2 regions of the Planococcus antarcticus DSM 14505 genome follow, and region 1 is predicted to be linked to the other one. Evidence: predicted binding sites of a transcription regulator. Region 1 holds the regulator's gene; the other holds the start of a gene.
What was found. The regulator LexA, encoded in region 1, represses DNA repair genes until DNA is damaged. The targets are predictions, from matches to a motif close to CGAACATATGTTCG.
Positions count from the first base shown of each region.

Region 2: the regulator LexA is predicted to act here: its motif matches at 2,522-2,535, upstream of parE (DNA topoisomerase IV subunit B).

Region 1 is NZ_CP016534.2:2,298,870-2,306,842, forward strand. Features, by position in the region: gene BBH88_RS11545 (hydroxymethylglutaryl-CoA lyase) at 1-33, shown strand, start outside; gene BBH88_RS11550 (alpha/beta hydrolase) at 46-1,017, shown strand; gene BBH88_RS11555 (hypothetical protein) at 1,046-1,327, opposite strand; gene BBH88_RS11560 (YneF family protein) at 1,460-1,702, opposite strand; gene tkt (transketolase) at 1,908-3,911, opposite strand; gene BBH88_RS11570 (DUF896 domain-containing protein) at 3,999-4,232, opposite strand; gene BBH88_RS11575 (YneB family resolvase-like protein) at 4,291-4,944, opposite strand; gene yneA (cell division suppressor protein YneA) at 4,941-5,258, opposite strand; gene lexA (transcriptional repressor LexA) at 5,424-6,044, shown strand; gene BBH88_RS11590 (class I SAM-dependent DNA methyltransferase) at 6,108-6,842, opposite strand; gene BBH88_RS11595 (hypothetical protein) at 6,942-7,136, opposite strand; gene BBH88_RS11600 (hypothetical protein) at 7,199-7,630, opposite strand; gene BBH88_RS11605 (hypothetical protein) at 7,775-7,963, opposite strand.
Region 2 is NZ_CP016534.2:1,750,578-1,758,550, reverse strand. Features, by position in the region: gene parC (DNA topoisomerase IV subunit A) at 1-540, opposite strand, end outside; gene parE (DNA topoisomerase IV subunit B) at 537-2,507, opposite strand; gene BBH88_RS08755 (CoA-binding protein) at 2,627-3,040, opposite strand; gene plsY (glycerol-3-phosphate 1-O-acyltransferase PlsY) at 3,171-3,764, shown strand; gene BBH88_RS08745 (HesB/YadR/YfhF family protein) at 3,785-4,075, shown strand; gene BBH88_RS08740 (hypothetical protein) at 4,091-4,399, opposite strand; gene BBH88_RS08735 (acyl-CoA thioesterase) at 4,383-4,823, opposite strand; gene acnA (aconitate hydratase AcnA) at 5,076-7,790, opposite strand; gene BBH88_RS08725 (DinB family protein) at 7,932-7,973, opposite strand, start outside.

The DNA.
Region 1 (7,973 bases):
GGCATGTACACACTATACAAAAATCAGGCTTAAGGAGCTTACGCCATGAAGAAAAGATTGCTTTGGACTTCCGCTATCATTTCCAGTGTCCTTACAGCATCAGCTACGACTGTAGGCTTTATTGCCAGCAACCGGCTGATGTATGTAAAGAAAAAAGACGAACAGCTGATTTTGGAAAGGGAAACCACCGCAAAACGCTACGATGAAGTATGGTACGTCAGTGTACCAAAAAGCGAACAGTGGATTGAATCCCAAAATGGCTACCCGATCAAAGCCATTTTTTTAGAACCTCACGACACCAATCGCTTTGTTATCATCTGCCACGGTGTTACTGAATCAAAAGTCAATTCCTTTAGGTTTGCACGCATGTTTGAACGACTAGGATTTAACTCGGTCGTTTACGATCATCGGCGCCATGGCGATTCCGGAGGCAAAACCACCAGCTTCGGTCATTTCGAAAAATTCGATCTAAAAGCTGTAGTAGAGGCATTAAAACTGCATGTCGGCACTGATTTATTTTATGGTATCCACGGCGAATCAATGGGTGCCGCGACAACACTTCTTTATGGTGGTATGGAAGACACAGCGGAATTCTATATTTCAGATTGTGCCTATTCCAATATTTATGAACAGGTTCTTCATGTCATGAAAACCACCACACCTCTTCGCACCACCTTGGCCCTTCGGCTCGCTGCGTTATTTATGAAAATGCGTGATGGCTATTCGATTACAACTGTATCGCCAAGGGAAACCATCAAAAACATTGAAAGTCCTGTTCTTTTTATCCACAGTGTCCATGATGACTTTGTCCTGCCGAAAATGAGCGAGGAACTTTATGCTTTAAAACAAGGACCAAAAGAATTGAAACTATTTGCAGAAGGCGCACATGCACAGTCCTTCAATAAGAATCCTGATGAATATGAAGAAACAGTCGCTGCATTCTTAATGAGCTATGGACTGCTGACACCAACCCAAGCAGCAACGCAGCAGGCTACTATTTCGCCTCAGATAAAATAAGAAAAAGCATTCTGCAGAGTGCTTTTTCTTATGGATTTTTCTTTTTGTTGAGAATCAGCTTCATACCAGCTTCACCTTCAACTCCGATGAACAATTCGGTGATGGGTCCACTTTTCACAATGCCTGTAACATGAAGTTCGATGGTATCCAGATTGTAATCAGTCATATCCTGTACTAATTCTTGTATCTTATCCAATGATATTGGAAACGCTTTTTTCATATTCGCGTTTTCCAGATGAAACTTTCCTGCCTCCTTGCCATCTTCTTCTATAACCGGTAAATAAAACATCAACTCTTCACGTTTATCCATATACATCCCCTCCTCTATTTTCTGCACATAGACAACAGCATTGAAAATGAAATCTTACTGTCACAATACCCGTTATTTTGAATTTTAATAACTGAAAAAAGACAAATAAAAAAAGCACTCCGCAGAGTACTTTTATTTTTTAGCTGGTTTGCCAGGTTTAGTTGACGCTTTATTCATTTGAGCCATCATTTGGTTGATTTTCTTTTGAGACGGTTTTTGTCCCATTTGCATCATCATGATTCGCAGCATTTCTTCATTGATTGGTGGGTTATCTTGCAAATATTTCATCATATATCGACGTGCGATAAAGAATCCAAGTGCAACACCTGCGAGTAAAGCCACGATAACGATTACGATCCAGATCCATGTATCCATTCTTGTTACCTCCTTCGTGTTGCGTAAATAAGTAATGCACCACAATGGATTATACTATAAAAAAAGATTTGTGACCATAAGCAGGAAAATAATAGAGAGAAATTTTACTTAGAGTAGGGATTTTCCCAACTCCATTGAGTAGTAATTGATCCTTATCCTTTAAAAAGCGAAAAAATGGAGGCATCCAATGCCTCCATTCTACAATTTAGTTTTCGTTGATTAAGTCTTTCACTTTACTTGCTACATTGTCAGCAGTGAAACCGAGCTCTTCCATAATACGGTCGCCCGGTGCACTTGCGCCGAAACGGTCGATTGCCAGAATGTCACCTTCATCACCAGTGTAGCGATCCCAACCGAATGAAGTACCAACTTCAATAGCCAGACGTTTTTTAACTGTTTTTGGAATAACAGATTGCTTATATTCCTTATCCTGTTTTTCGAAACGATCCCATGACGGCATAGACACAACAGATACTGAAATTCCTTCTTCAGCTAATTGTTTCTGTGCCTCTACAGCCAAACTTACTTCGGAGCCAGTCGCCAGCAATAACGCCTGTGGATTTTTAGCAGGTGATACGACATATGCACCTTTTTCCACACCCACTTCAGCAAGTTCAGCACTATTTTCCAAAATCGGCAAGTCCTGACGTGAAAGCACCAATAAAGTCGGAGTAGTTTTAGCTGTTAGCGCTAAACGCCAAGCCGCTTTCGTTTCATTGGCATCGGCAGGTCGGACAACGCTCAAGTTTGGCATTGCACGAAGAGAAGCTAATTGTTCGACAGGTTCATGAGTTGGGCCATCTTCCCCTACTGCTACGCTGTCATGTGTGAAGACATAAGTCACAGGAAGTCCCATCAATGCAGCCAAACGGATCGCCGGACGTACATAATCACTAAAGACGAAGAAAGTTCCGCCGAAGACATGAAGGCCTCCGTGAAGAGCCATGCCATTCAAGGCAGTGCCCATCGCAAATTCACGGACACCGAACCAGATGTTGCGGCCTTCAGGATGTTCAGCATCAAAGTCACCAGCATCTTTGATGTTTGTTTTATTGGATCCAGCAAGATCGGCACTGCCGCCGAAGAAGGAAGGAACCGTTTTCGCGATTGCGTTGATCATATCTCCAGAAGAAGAACGGGTTGCCTGCTTTTTACCAACTTCATAAGTAGGGAAATCAGCATCAAAGTTTTCTGGAAGTTCGCCGCGGATCGCCATCTGCAATTGCTCAGCCAACTCTGGGTGTGCTGATTTGTATCGTGCATACAATTCGTTCCATTCAGACTCGGCTTTTGCACCAAGCTCTTCCGTTGCCTGTTCGAATGTTTCATACACTTCTTCAGGCACATGGAAGTCTCTATCAAAAGTCCACTCGTAATATTCTTTAACTAATTTCATTTCATCTTCGCCAAGTGGTGCGCCGTGAACGTCCGCTTTACCGGATTTGTTCGGAGCTCCATAACCGATCACCGTTTTCACTTCAATCAATGTCGGCTTGTCTGATGCGTCTTTGGCTTGTGCTATTTTTTCAGACAAATCATCCAAGACATTGCCGTCATCTACGCGCAAATAGTTCCAGCCGTATGATTCAAAACGCTTTTGAATATTTTCAGAGAAACTTTTACCGAGTGGACCATCTAATGAAATGTCATTGCTGTCATACAGCACGACCAATTTATTTAATTTCAAATGGCCAGCAAGAGAAATCGCTTCTCCAGCAACGCCTTCCATTAAATCTCCATCACCGCATAATGCGAAAGTGTTATGATCCACGACGTTTAAGCCGTTTTTATTGTATGTAGCCGCTAGATGGCGCTCAGCCATGGCCATGCCAACTGCCATACCAATTCCTTGACCAAGAGGTCCGGTTGTTGCTTCAACGCCTGTAGTGTGGCCATATTCTGGATGTCCTGGTGTTTTTGAATCCCATTGGCGGAAGTTTTTGATTTCATCCATTTCCAAGCCATAGCCGCTCAAATGCAACAGGCTGTATAAAAGCATCGAACCGTGTCCTGCCGATAACACGAAGCGGTCGCGATTAAACCAGTCCGGATTTTTCGGGTTATGATTCATGTGTTTAGTCCACAATGTATATGCCATTGGAGCTGCGCCCATTGGCAATCCTGGATGACCAGAATTTGCTTTTTCAATAGCATCGATGGAAAGTGTACGAATTGTAGTCACTGCAAGTTGATCTGCGTGGGTTGACATAGTAACATCCTCTCTGAAACAAAAATTTAATCCCTTTCTAGTTTAGTCAACTATAGAAAAGAATACAATGGAAAAGAGAATAAGTATTTAATTCAAATACTTATTCTCTCGAATATTTTTGACCTTTTCCGGCGTTACGTCGTTTCCGTTGGGATCAATCACTTTTACATTTTCAATTGTACCGCGCATTGTTTTACGGAAAGTCTCTAGGTATTCCTGGCGCAAAGAAGATTGCTCTTTCGCTTCTTCCTTCGATAACCCAGAAGTTTTCGATTTACGTGACAGTTGATTTATTCGACTTAATTTATCTGGTGACAACATAGACATCCACCTTTCTTCTTTTCATATGGTACAAAAAAAGTCAGGTTTTCGCAACGTTTTAGTCTTCCATCAGCTTTTCATACTCTTTATATCGTCGATGAACTGTCGCTTTGCTCGCCTGGTAACCAAAGCCCTGGAGTGTAACAGCGATTTCGCTGAAAGTCAGTCCATTGGTCTTCAGACTGACAATTTGATCAATGGGCAAATCTAAACGCTCTCGACCATCAGGATTTCCTTTTCCTTTTAAATTCCTCTCTGGTTTATAGCCATTTTCTACAGCGCGTTTCATCCCACGTTTAATTTTAGCATTATGTATTTTACGCTGATATTCTTCCACAATCGCCAAAATTTCAAGAACCATGTCGTCCATATCATTTAGTGCAATTGGCCCTCGATCTGATAAAGTATAGACTTCTACACCATATTTTTTCATGACATGTAAAAGTGCTATCCTGGCATGTCCCCTGCCCAAGCGGGTTTCATCCTGGATAAATACTGCATCAATCTTTTCTGTCTTGATGCTGTTCAACATCTCCAACAGCCCTTCACGGTCCATTTCGTATCCACTGTGTTGATCGACAAAAATACCGTCTACTTTATAGGATTTTTCAAATGCAAACTTTATCAGCTCTTCTTCCTGTCTCTCAAGAGATGATTCCTGTGTATCTTTGGTCGTGCTGACACGGCAATAAATTAATGCACTTTTCTTCATTCAGCATCACCTGCAAATTTAGTGGTCTCATCAGGAGCAAATTTTAATTGGTCACTGGGAATCTTAAGAGATTGCCCTGCAATAATTTGGGGTGTAGAAAGATTATTTTCTTTCATAATCTCTTCTATCCATTCATGATGAGGAGTTGTACCGCTGAACGATTCTGCTAAAGTCCAGAGTGTATCGCCTTCTTCTATTTCAACTTGGCTCATTTGTGCACTAATTGTATTATGGGACAGGATTGCATAAAAAGTAAACACCATAATTAGAACGAAAAATAAGATTAGGTAAGAATTTTGTCGGATGATTGTCATTTAAATCGCCTCCTGAGAATGTGTGTTCGGAATGTATGTTCTCATAATAAAGCGAACAAGTGTTTTTGTCAACAATAAAATTCGAACCTATGTTTGCATTTCATTGCCCGAGTTGGTATACTATTGGTAGAAATCTAGTAGAATTACTCAAATGAGGTGAAACTGTTGAAAAAAGTATCCAAACGCCAAGAAGACATCCTAACGTTCATAAAAGAAGAAGTTCGCCTAAAAGGCTATCCACCGTCCGTTCGTGAAATTGGTGAGGCAGTTGGTCTGGCATCCAGTTCGACTGTACATGGGCACTTGGCACGACTTGAAAGTAAAGGCCTGATCCGCCGGGACCCAACAAAACCGAGAGCAATTGAAGTAATCAGCACTGATGAAGCATTAATTGATAAAAGTCCGGTTTTACATGTCCCGTTGATTGGTAAAGTAACTGCCGGTATTCCGATTACGGCAATTGAAAATGTTGAAGAGTACTTCCCTCTTCCTCAAAGCTACGGCACAGAAGATGACCACATCTTTATGCTAGAAATCGCGGGTGAAAGTATGATTGAAGCCGGCATTCTAAACGGCGATTATGTAGTCGTTAAACAGCAGCAAACTGCCAATAATGGTGATATCGTTGTAGCAATGACAACAGAAGACGAAGCGACAGTGAAACGTTTCTTCCGCGAAGAAAATTATTTTCGCCTGCAACCCGAGAATTCGTCAATGGATCCAATCATTGTGGATCAAGTTTCCATTCTCGGAAAAGTCGTTGGCGTTTACCGTCAGATACACTAAAAAACACCGGGAAAATTTTCCCGGTGTTTTTTATATTCTCCCTATGTAAACAAAATTGTTTGTTCACTGCTTGCTGCAGCTAAAAGCTAAAATTACTGGAATCCGCTTTCTTCTAGTGAATTCTTTATCATCCTCGAAATTCTGTTGTTTTGGCATTCCTTCTTGGAGATCTGTAACAATGAATCCTGCCTTTCTTAAAGCCGTGAAATAGCTTTCGGTGGTCCTATGATACTTGACCACTATTTTATCAATCCACGGTTCTTGCCGTTCCCCTTCTTCAAAATAATCATCAACTATCCAGTTGCTTCTTCTCTCTCCAGAGTTTTTACTTTCAAAAGAACAAGTCGTCAGCGGATGCTGGACACTAAAGACGAACTTTCCTTTGGTTTTTAACGTGTGGTAAATTTTCTTAAACAACTGCTCTATGTCGGGCAAGTAATGGACCGCCAAGCGCGAAGCGACAATGTCATAGCTTTCTTTCGGATATTCGAATGATTCTATTGTGGTCAACGTAATGCGCGCATCCAGCCCCTCCAGATTTTGTTCTGCCAGACTTCCCATCTTTAGAGATCCTTCGACCCCGTGGTAGTAATCTGCACCAGCCCGCAGAAGCTCTTTCCCAAACAAGGCATCTCCACAACCTAAATCCAGTATTTTCTTTTTTTTGAACGCTCCAAGGAGCTCAAAAATCACTGGCTTTTCAATGCTGTTATTTGGACTATCAATTCGATTTCTTCTTTGCAGGTAGTTTGCTAAAAAATCTTTTTCTTCGTATGCGCTTGAACCTTTGAAATTCATCTAATCCCTCCACCGTCAGATTGATTGCTTTAAATATGGGCTCAAAAAAAAGGGCTGCACTGGCAGCACCTTCCGCACAGCTTACCGAGAAGAAACCTTCTACAATTCGCTGACTTTTATATATTTAACCAAATTGATTGTAATACGATAAATATGGCCTGTCTCCACATTAGAAATTTCATAAGTACCATTGGAAGGAATTTTACTCAATGCCGACTCTTTGTCCACGGCCTGGACATTATGAACAATGGTATTTCCATGATCAAAATTAAATTCTACTTGAAATGATTTCATGCAATGGCCTCCTTCAAACTATTTACTTTGTCTCCGTAAATTAGTTTACCATATCCCAGGCGTTATTGCTGTTTGTATAGTTCCTTATACATGATCACTTTTAGCGCCAGCATTTCTTCTTCACTTAGATCTTCTTCCAATTCCTGAATCACTTGTTCTGCGGACATTGTGCCATCTTCAATCCCTGACTTCATTTTAGCTAAGTTGCTTATCCCCACCTTTTTAATCACTGTACCGGCAGCATCACCGCTTGTTTTGAATGGTAAGGCTTTGCTCTCTTGTTCCGCGACTTGGGCTTCTTCTACGTATTCTAGCATTTCCGGATCATTTTCTACATACTCCACTATTTTCTCCATCTGGCCACTGTCTCGCAGTTTCTCGGTCGCTTCTGCAACAAAATGATCTGTTGAAAGATCTGGACCTATAACATACACGCCTATTCCTCCAAATGAAAAGAATATTAGGAAGATAATAATTGCCATCAGAAAGCGCATGCTGTCCCCTCCTTCTTTTTTAGATTATTATAACATTTTACGAAAATAAGTGTATAAAGTTACCAAAAAAGAAGAATCCCGTTCCTAGTTCTTTACAGAACAGGAGCCGAGATCCTCTTTTAGTTAAGCATATGCATTAATGCATCATCGTTTCTGCTGCTCAGCAATCCACCAGTCAATGTGTTCTAAGTTAAAAATCACAACATCCTGGTACGCTTTGCGGTGCGGAATCTTTCTTTTAGACATTAAATCTGTAATCTGCTCAGCAGCCAACGGATAATTTACAGATTCCAAATAATCTACCAGACTCGGAAGCCCTTGAATTTTCCTCAATTTAATCCCC
Region 2 (7,973 bases), 550 kb from region 1:
ATCGGTGGCGTAACCGGCAGAAATACCGGTCGATCCGTTGACCAACAGGTTCGGGAAACGGGCCGGCAAAACAGTCGGTTCCATATCGGAATCATCAAAGTTCGGAATAAAATCCACTGTGCGTTTATCAATGTCGCGCAGCAATTCGGAAGAAATGGCAGACAAACGGGCTTCTGTGTAACGCATTGCAGCTGGTGAATCACCATCCATCGAGCCGTTATTGCCGTGCATTTCAACGAGCATATGGCGAATTTTCCAGTCCTGGCTCAATCGCACCATCGCTTCATAAACCGAGCTGTCTCCGTGTGGATGATAGTTGCCGATAACGTTACCAACGGTTTTGGCCGATTTACGAAACGCTTTATCGTTAGTATTGCCTTCATGGTACATCGCATATAAAATTCTGCGCTGAACAGGTTTTAACCCGTCACGGGCATCCGGCAGCGCCCGGTCCTGGATAATGTATTTGCTGTAACGGCCAAACCGATCGCCGATTACTTCTTCGAGTGGCAAATCTTGGTATCTTTCGGTTTGTGTCATACAATTTCCTCCTCAGCGTGAATCAAATCATTTTCTAGTATATTGCTATCATCTTCCAGTCCAAAGTCGACATTGTTTTCAATCCAGCGGCGTCTTGGTTCCACTTTATCACCCATTAATGTTGTAATGCCACGTTCTGCGCGTGCACTGTCTTCAATCGTAACGCGAATCAGCGTACGGGTCTCCGGGTTCATGGTGGTTTCCCATAACTGGTCTGCGTTCATCTCACCCAAACCTTTGTAACGCTGCAGCATATAGCCTTTGCCGACTTTTTTGATGGAGGCATCCAAATCTGCTTCTGTCCAGGCGTAATCGATGATTTCTTTTTTGCCAACTCCTTTGGAAACTTTGTAGAGCGGCGGCAATGCGATAAACACTTTGCCCGCTTCGATTAATGGCTTCATATAACGGAAGAAGAATGTCAGCAACAGCACTTGAATATGCGCTCCATCGGTATCCGCATCAGTCATGATGATGATTTTATTGTAGGCGATGTCGTCAATTGAAAAGTCAGAAGAAACCCCTCCGCCAATAGCATGAATGATGGTCGAAATTTCTTCATTTTTCATGATTTCTTCAAGTTTCGCTTTTTCGGTGTTGACGACTTTCCCGCGTAGCGGCAGGATTGCCTGGAATGTCCGGTCGCGTCCCTGTTTGGCAGAACCACCAGCCGAATCTCCCTCCACCAAGTATAATTCGTTTTTCGAGGCGTTGCGTGATTGGGCAGGTGTCAATTTACCGGACAACAGTGCATCCGATTTCTTGCGTTTTTTGCCGTTTCGCGCATCTTCCCGTGCTTTTCGGGCAGCCAATCGGGCCTGTGATGCCCGGATTGCTTTTCGTACGAGAGAAGCGCTGAGATCTGCGTTTTCTTCCAGGAAGTACATCAATTTCTGAGAAACAACCGAATCGACAATGCTTCGCGCTTCGCTTGTACCCAGCTTGCTTTTCGTCTGCCCTTCAAATTGCAGCATCGCTTCAGGGATGCGAACAGAAATAATTGCCGCCAAACCTTCTCGGATGTCAGAGCCTTCTATGTTCTTGTCTTTGTCTTTCAACAAGTTAATTTTTCGCGCATAATCATTGAAAACTCTTGTCATGGCCGCTTTCGCGCCGGTTTCATGCGTACCGCCGTCACGGGTCCGGACGTTGTTAACAAACGATAGAATTGTTTCGGAATAGCCATCGTTAAATTGGAAAGAAAACTCGATTTCCATTTCGTCCTGTTGACCTTCAATATAGGCCACTGGATGAAGCACATCTTTTTCTTCATTGAGATAGGCAACAAAAGCTTCAATTCCCGTTTCGTAATGAAAAACATCCTTGGCTTCTGTTCGCTGATCGAATAGCTCAATCTTCAGTCCTTTCAACAAGAAAGCAGATTCACGCAGGCGTTCCGAAAGGGTCTCGTAATTGTATTTGGACACTGAAAAAATGGTTTCGTCCGGCAAAAAGTGGATTAACGTGCCACTTTCTTTTGTCGAACCAATTTCTTCCAATGTCGTGTCCGGTTTGCCGCCATTTTCAAAGCGCTGGCGGTATTTTTTGCCATCTCGGAAAATCGTCACTTCCAAAAATTTAGACAGTGCATTGACGACAGATGCGCCGACGCCGTGAAGACCTCCGCTTGTCTTGTAGCCGCCCTGCCCGAATTTCCCGCCGGCATGCAGAACCGTCAAAATCACTTCCGGTGTGGGTTTGCCACTGCGGTGCATTCCCGTTGGCATGCCGCGACCGTAATCCCGGACACTGATGCTATTGTCATCCTGAATGGTAACGGTGATTTTATCTCCGTGGCCTGCAAGTGCTTCATCGACAGAGTTATCGACAATTTCATAGACCAAATGGTGAAGTCCACGTGTATCCGTCGAACCGATGTACATCCCTGGCCGTTTCCTGACAGCATCTAAGCCTTCGAGTACTTGAATCGCTTCTTCGTTGTATGCCGTATTTTGAATTTTAGCCATTTAATTCCCTCCAACAAACGTTTGTTCGCTTTTTTCTCTCTCTTTATCGTATTCTATTTCTTGTCTATCTGTCAAACTTCATAGAAAAAGAGCGCTGGGCGCCCTTTTGCGGTATTGCCTTATTTCAGGATGGCGTGTTCCACTTTGATGCAACGGTCCATTATGACTGTATATCCCACATCAGCCAACCGATTAAATACGTTCTCATCAACCACATTTAATTGTGTCCAAAATACTGGACAATCGATTTTTATGAACTCATCGGCGATACCCTCCAGAAACTCACTGCGCCGGAAAACGTTGACGATATCCACTTTTTCTGGAATGTCACTCAAAGAAGCGTAACTTTTTTCACCCAGTACAGTATCTGCCCGTGGATTAACCGGAATGATGCGGTAACCTGCCCGTTGCATAGATTCTGATACGATATAGGAAGTTCTGCTAGGATTTGGGCTAAGACCGATTACGGCAATGGTTTTCGCATGATCGAGTACATTCTTGATTTCTTTGCGGCTCGGATTGTTCAAGATGATCACCTGTCCTTTTTATTCTATCATACACGATTTCGTCCTGCCTGTTGAATAATTCGCCGTCTATTGTTCAAAGAACATCAGTCATGGTAAACTGAAACTACAAAATAAGGTTGTTCTAAAGGAGTTCATAATGACTATACTGCTTCCCATTCTATTAGCTTACCTCCTCGGCTCGATTCCGTCTGCCTTATGGGTCGGGAAACTATTTTACAAAACAGACATCCGAACAAAAGGAAGCGGCAACCTCGGTGCTACCAATACATTCCGGACACTCGGCAAGAAAGCCGGTATCGCCGTCACTCTGCTGGACATTCTGAAAGGAACGGCTGCTACACTGATTCCACTTTATATCACAACCGATATCCATCCTTTGGTTTTTGGCATCATTGCAGTTATTGGCCATATTTATCCGGTATTCGCTAAATTTAAAGGTGGAAAAGCCGTTGCCACATCTGGCGGCATCTTGCTCGGCTATCAATGGCCGTTGTTCATCATGGCGGTTGCTGTGCTATTGATTGCATTAAAAATTACTAAAATGGTATCATTATCATCAATTATTCTGGCAGTCGTATTCATCATCTACATAACTATTTATGCAATCTTTACAGGAGACTACTTGTTCATGATTGTCATTTATATTCTGGCGTTATTCATCATCTTCCGCCACCGCACCAATATTGCCCGTATTCGTGCTGGCACAGAACCAAAAATCAACTGGCTATAAACAGTGGAAGGACGTGTGACATGCAGATTAACATTAGTGACGATGCACTCAATTGGTTTAAGGAAGAAATGGAAGTGGTATCAGGAGAAGCGGTCCGCTTCTTTGTCCGTTATGGTGGTTCAAGCAAGCTACAGCCAGGATTTTCACTGGGTGTAACCAAGGATCAGCCACATGAAATGGCTGTCCAACTGGAACAAGACCAAGTCACCTATTTTATTGAACAAAGCGATGTCTGGTATTTTGATGGACATAATCTCCAGGTCAGTGTGAACGATGACTTGCACGAACTTGATTATTCATATGCAAAATAAAAAAGCATGAATAGCTCATGCTTTTTTATTTTGCAATTTATTCAGTTGCTCTAGTTGGCCCTCTTGGCGCAAAATTGCTCGTTGACGCTCACCGAACAAGTCAAAATGCGGATAATCCCCTCGCAAATCTAGCCATTCAGGCTGTAATCCATACTGCCTGCCCCAAGAAACAAGTTTTTCCAAGTCGCAGCAGCCAACTTTGGTGACCGTACTACAGCCTGGAAAGCGGTCATCCACCCAGTAATGGGTCAAAAACGAGATTTTTCCGTCGATGACCCCTTGTTTCCAGTGTTCGAGTTCGTCTCGCTTAATTCCGAACGCCATCAGCAGCCTGCCTTTTGATTTCTTCGTATTTTTCATGCCATTCTGGATAGATTTTTTTGATTGAAACCGGTCGGAATGACTCTTTTTTGACGACAACATGCTCGGAGATCGCAGTTGCGGCAATTGCACCATCGTCATGGACAATTTCATAGCCGTATTTGGTACGCAGGCGTCCGTGTTCCTCTACCCACGTACGGATAAAGGCTTTTTCCCCGTAGCGAAGAGCGGCTCTATATTGAATGGAAATATCAGTCACCGGAGACAAATAACCATCCTTCTCCATACCTGCATAGGTAAATCCTAAGTCTTCAATCAGCTTAGTACGCCCGATTTCCAGCCAGATGATGTAGTTAGCATGATAAACTACCCCCATTTGATCGGTTTCCGCGTAACGGATTTCAATTTCTTTTTCACTTATGTACATGTCTATTTCACCTCTTTACCAGTATACAAGATATTCGTTTTTAGATGTAAGAGAAAAGGCTGCTGAGGAAAATCCCCAGCAGCCTTTTGCAGTTTTTTTATAGCTTAGAAACTCTAATTCCTAGCTTATTATTTATTGTCTAGCTCGTCTAACGAATTGATTTTAGGTCATAACTGGCTGTGCGACTAAAAATACATCACTTCACCAGTAGGTCTTAAGACTGTTGGATCAACACGTTCGCTTCTGCTTTTCTTATACTTCAAGTAATTTGTTACGAAGCACCATTTGCAGGATGCCGCCGTGGCGGAAATAATCTACTTCCACTTCGGAATCGAAACGTGCCAATACTTTAAACTCAGTTACTTTACCATCTTCAGCAGTAGCTGTAACAGTAAGAACGTCGCGTGGTTTCACGTCATCAGTCAAGTTGACGCTGATGGTTTCGTGTCCTGTCAATCCAAGAGAATCTGCGCTTTCGCCGTTAACGAATTGCAACGGTAGAACGCCCATCATTACTAGGTTTGAACGGTGAATACGCTCATAGCTTTCAGCGATAACTGTTTTGATGCCTAGAAGGAATGTTCCTTTAGCCGCCCAGTCACGTGAAGAGCCCATGCCGTAATCCTTACCAGTCAAGACAACAAGTCCAGTGCCTTGTTCCTGATACTTCATCGCTGCATCGTAAATCGCCATTGTCTCGCCCGTTGGCCAGTAAGTCGTGTAACCGCCTGTTGTTCCTGGGGCTACCTGGTTACGAATACGGATATTCGCGAATGTTCCGCGCATCATGACTTCATGGTTACCACGACGAGATCCGTAAGAGTTGAAGTTACGAGGCTCGACGCCGTTTTCACGAAGGTATAGACCTGCTGGCGTATCTTTACCAATCGCACCAGCTGGTGAAATATGGTCAGTCGTGATCGAGTCTGCGAATTTCGCAACAACACGAAGGTCAGATAACGCTTGGATTGGAGCAGGCTCTTTTGCAAGACCTTCAAAGAATGGCGGATTTTGGATATAAGTTGATGTAGCATCAAACTCATACAAAGAATCATCGTTTGTCTCAATCGCGTTCCAAGCTTCGTTCTCGTTAAATACATGCTCGTACTCTTTGCGGAACAATTCTGGAGTGACTGTGTCTTTAACGACTTTTTTGATTTCTTCAGTTGATGGCCAGATATCTTTAAAGAAAACGTCTTTGCCTTCTTTATCAGTGCCGATTGGTTCAACTGCGAAGTCGATATCCACTGTCCCAGCAAGTGCATAAGCAACAACTAGCATTGGAGAAGCCAAGTAGTTAGCTTTCACAAGCGGATGGATGCGCCCTTCAAAGTTACGGTTACCAGATAATACAGATGACACCAGCAAATCGTTGTCTAAAATCGCTTCTTCAATTTCAGGAAGCAATGGACCCGAGTTACCGATACACGTTGTACAGCCGTAGCCAACTAAGTTAAAGCCGATTTGATTCATGTAATCCAATAAACCAGAATCATTTAAGTAACCTGTAACAACTTTAGATCCCGGAGCTAGTGAGGTTTTCACGTATGCAGGTGGAACTAATCCTTTTTCTACTGCCTTTTTCGCTACTAATCCAGCACCTAACATTACGTATGGGTTAGAAGTGTTTGTACAAGATGTAATAGCTGCAATTGCCAATGCACCAGTCTTCATTTCAGCAGTTTTGCCGGTTTTGAATTGGACTGTTGCTGTTTTTTCGATTTCAGCTTCATCAAGTGCAAAACCGTGTGGCCCTTCTTCACCTGTTACAGCTTTGTTGAACTCGGGTTTCATTTGAGACAAGGGAATCAAATCCTGTGGACGTTTTGGTCCTGCCAAGTTTGGTTCGATTTTAGAAAGATCGATTTCTACAAGGTCCGTGTAGATCGGATCTTCATTTTCAACTTTGAAGAACATATCGTTCTCCTGCAAATACTTCTTCGTTACAGCGATTTGGTCTTCATCACGTGCAGTCAAACGCATATAATTAAGTGCTTCTTCATCAACTGGGAAGAATCCGCAAGTTGCACCGTATTCTGGAGCCATATTGGCAATTGTTGCGCGGTCAGCAAGTGGCAATGTCGTCACACCAGGACCGAAGAACTCAACAAATTTACCTACTACACCTTTTTTACGCAAAGTTTGTGTCACTTTCAACGCCAAATCAGTTGCAGTTGCACCGTTTGGAAGTTCACCCGTCATTTTAACCCCGATAACTTCAGGAATCGGGAAGTATGAAGGTTGTCCGAGCATCCCGGCTTCAGCTTCAATGCCGCCAACGCCCCATCCAAGAACACCAATTCCGTTGATCATTGTCGTATGTGAATCTGTTCCGAACAATGTATCAGGAAAAGTTTCGAATGTACCGTCTGTGTTTTCAATTGCGTGGACAACGTTTGCCAAGTACTCAAGGTTTACTTGGTGAACGATACCTGTCGCAGGTGGAACTGCACGATAATTGTCGTAAGCTTTTTGAGCCCAGCTAAGGAACTGGTAACGCTCTGCATTGCGGTCAAACTCAAGCTCCATGTTAATGCGGAGTGAATCTTCAGTGCCGTATTTATCAACTTGAACCGAGTGGTCAATGACAAGATCCACTGGAATTTCAGGGTTAATTTTGTCTGGATCTCCACCCATTTCTGCCATCGCTGAACGAAGTGCAGCCAAATCAACGACTACTGGTACGCCTGTGAAATCTTGAAGGATAACGCGTGAGGGCTTGAATGGAACTTCTGCTTCTTTGTTGACATCCTTGCCCCATTTTGCTAATTCTTCAACATGCTCATCTTTGATAACATATCCGTCGTGCTGACGCAATACGGATTCCAATAGAACTTTAATTGAATAAGGAAGGCGTGATACTTTAGCGATCCCTGCTTCTTCTAATGCAGCTAAACGGTAATAATTATACGTTTTGCCGTTAAGCTCAAAAGAAGTGCGGCTGTTGTGCAAACTGCTCTTTGCCATGTGTGTGTTCCTCCTTTGAATCTTTTGAAAAGGCCCGTGACAGCGCTTTTCTCCTCTTCTATCATACCGAACGTGAGAGCATAAGTAAATTACATTAAAATTATACAATGTGATAAGTTTTTCAAATGACTATCTTGTGAATCAATCGAGTTTACTTAATGTTTTCTCCAATTGCTTGAAATG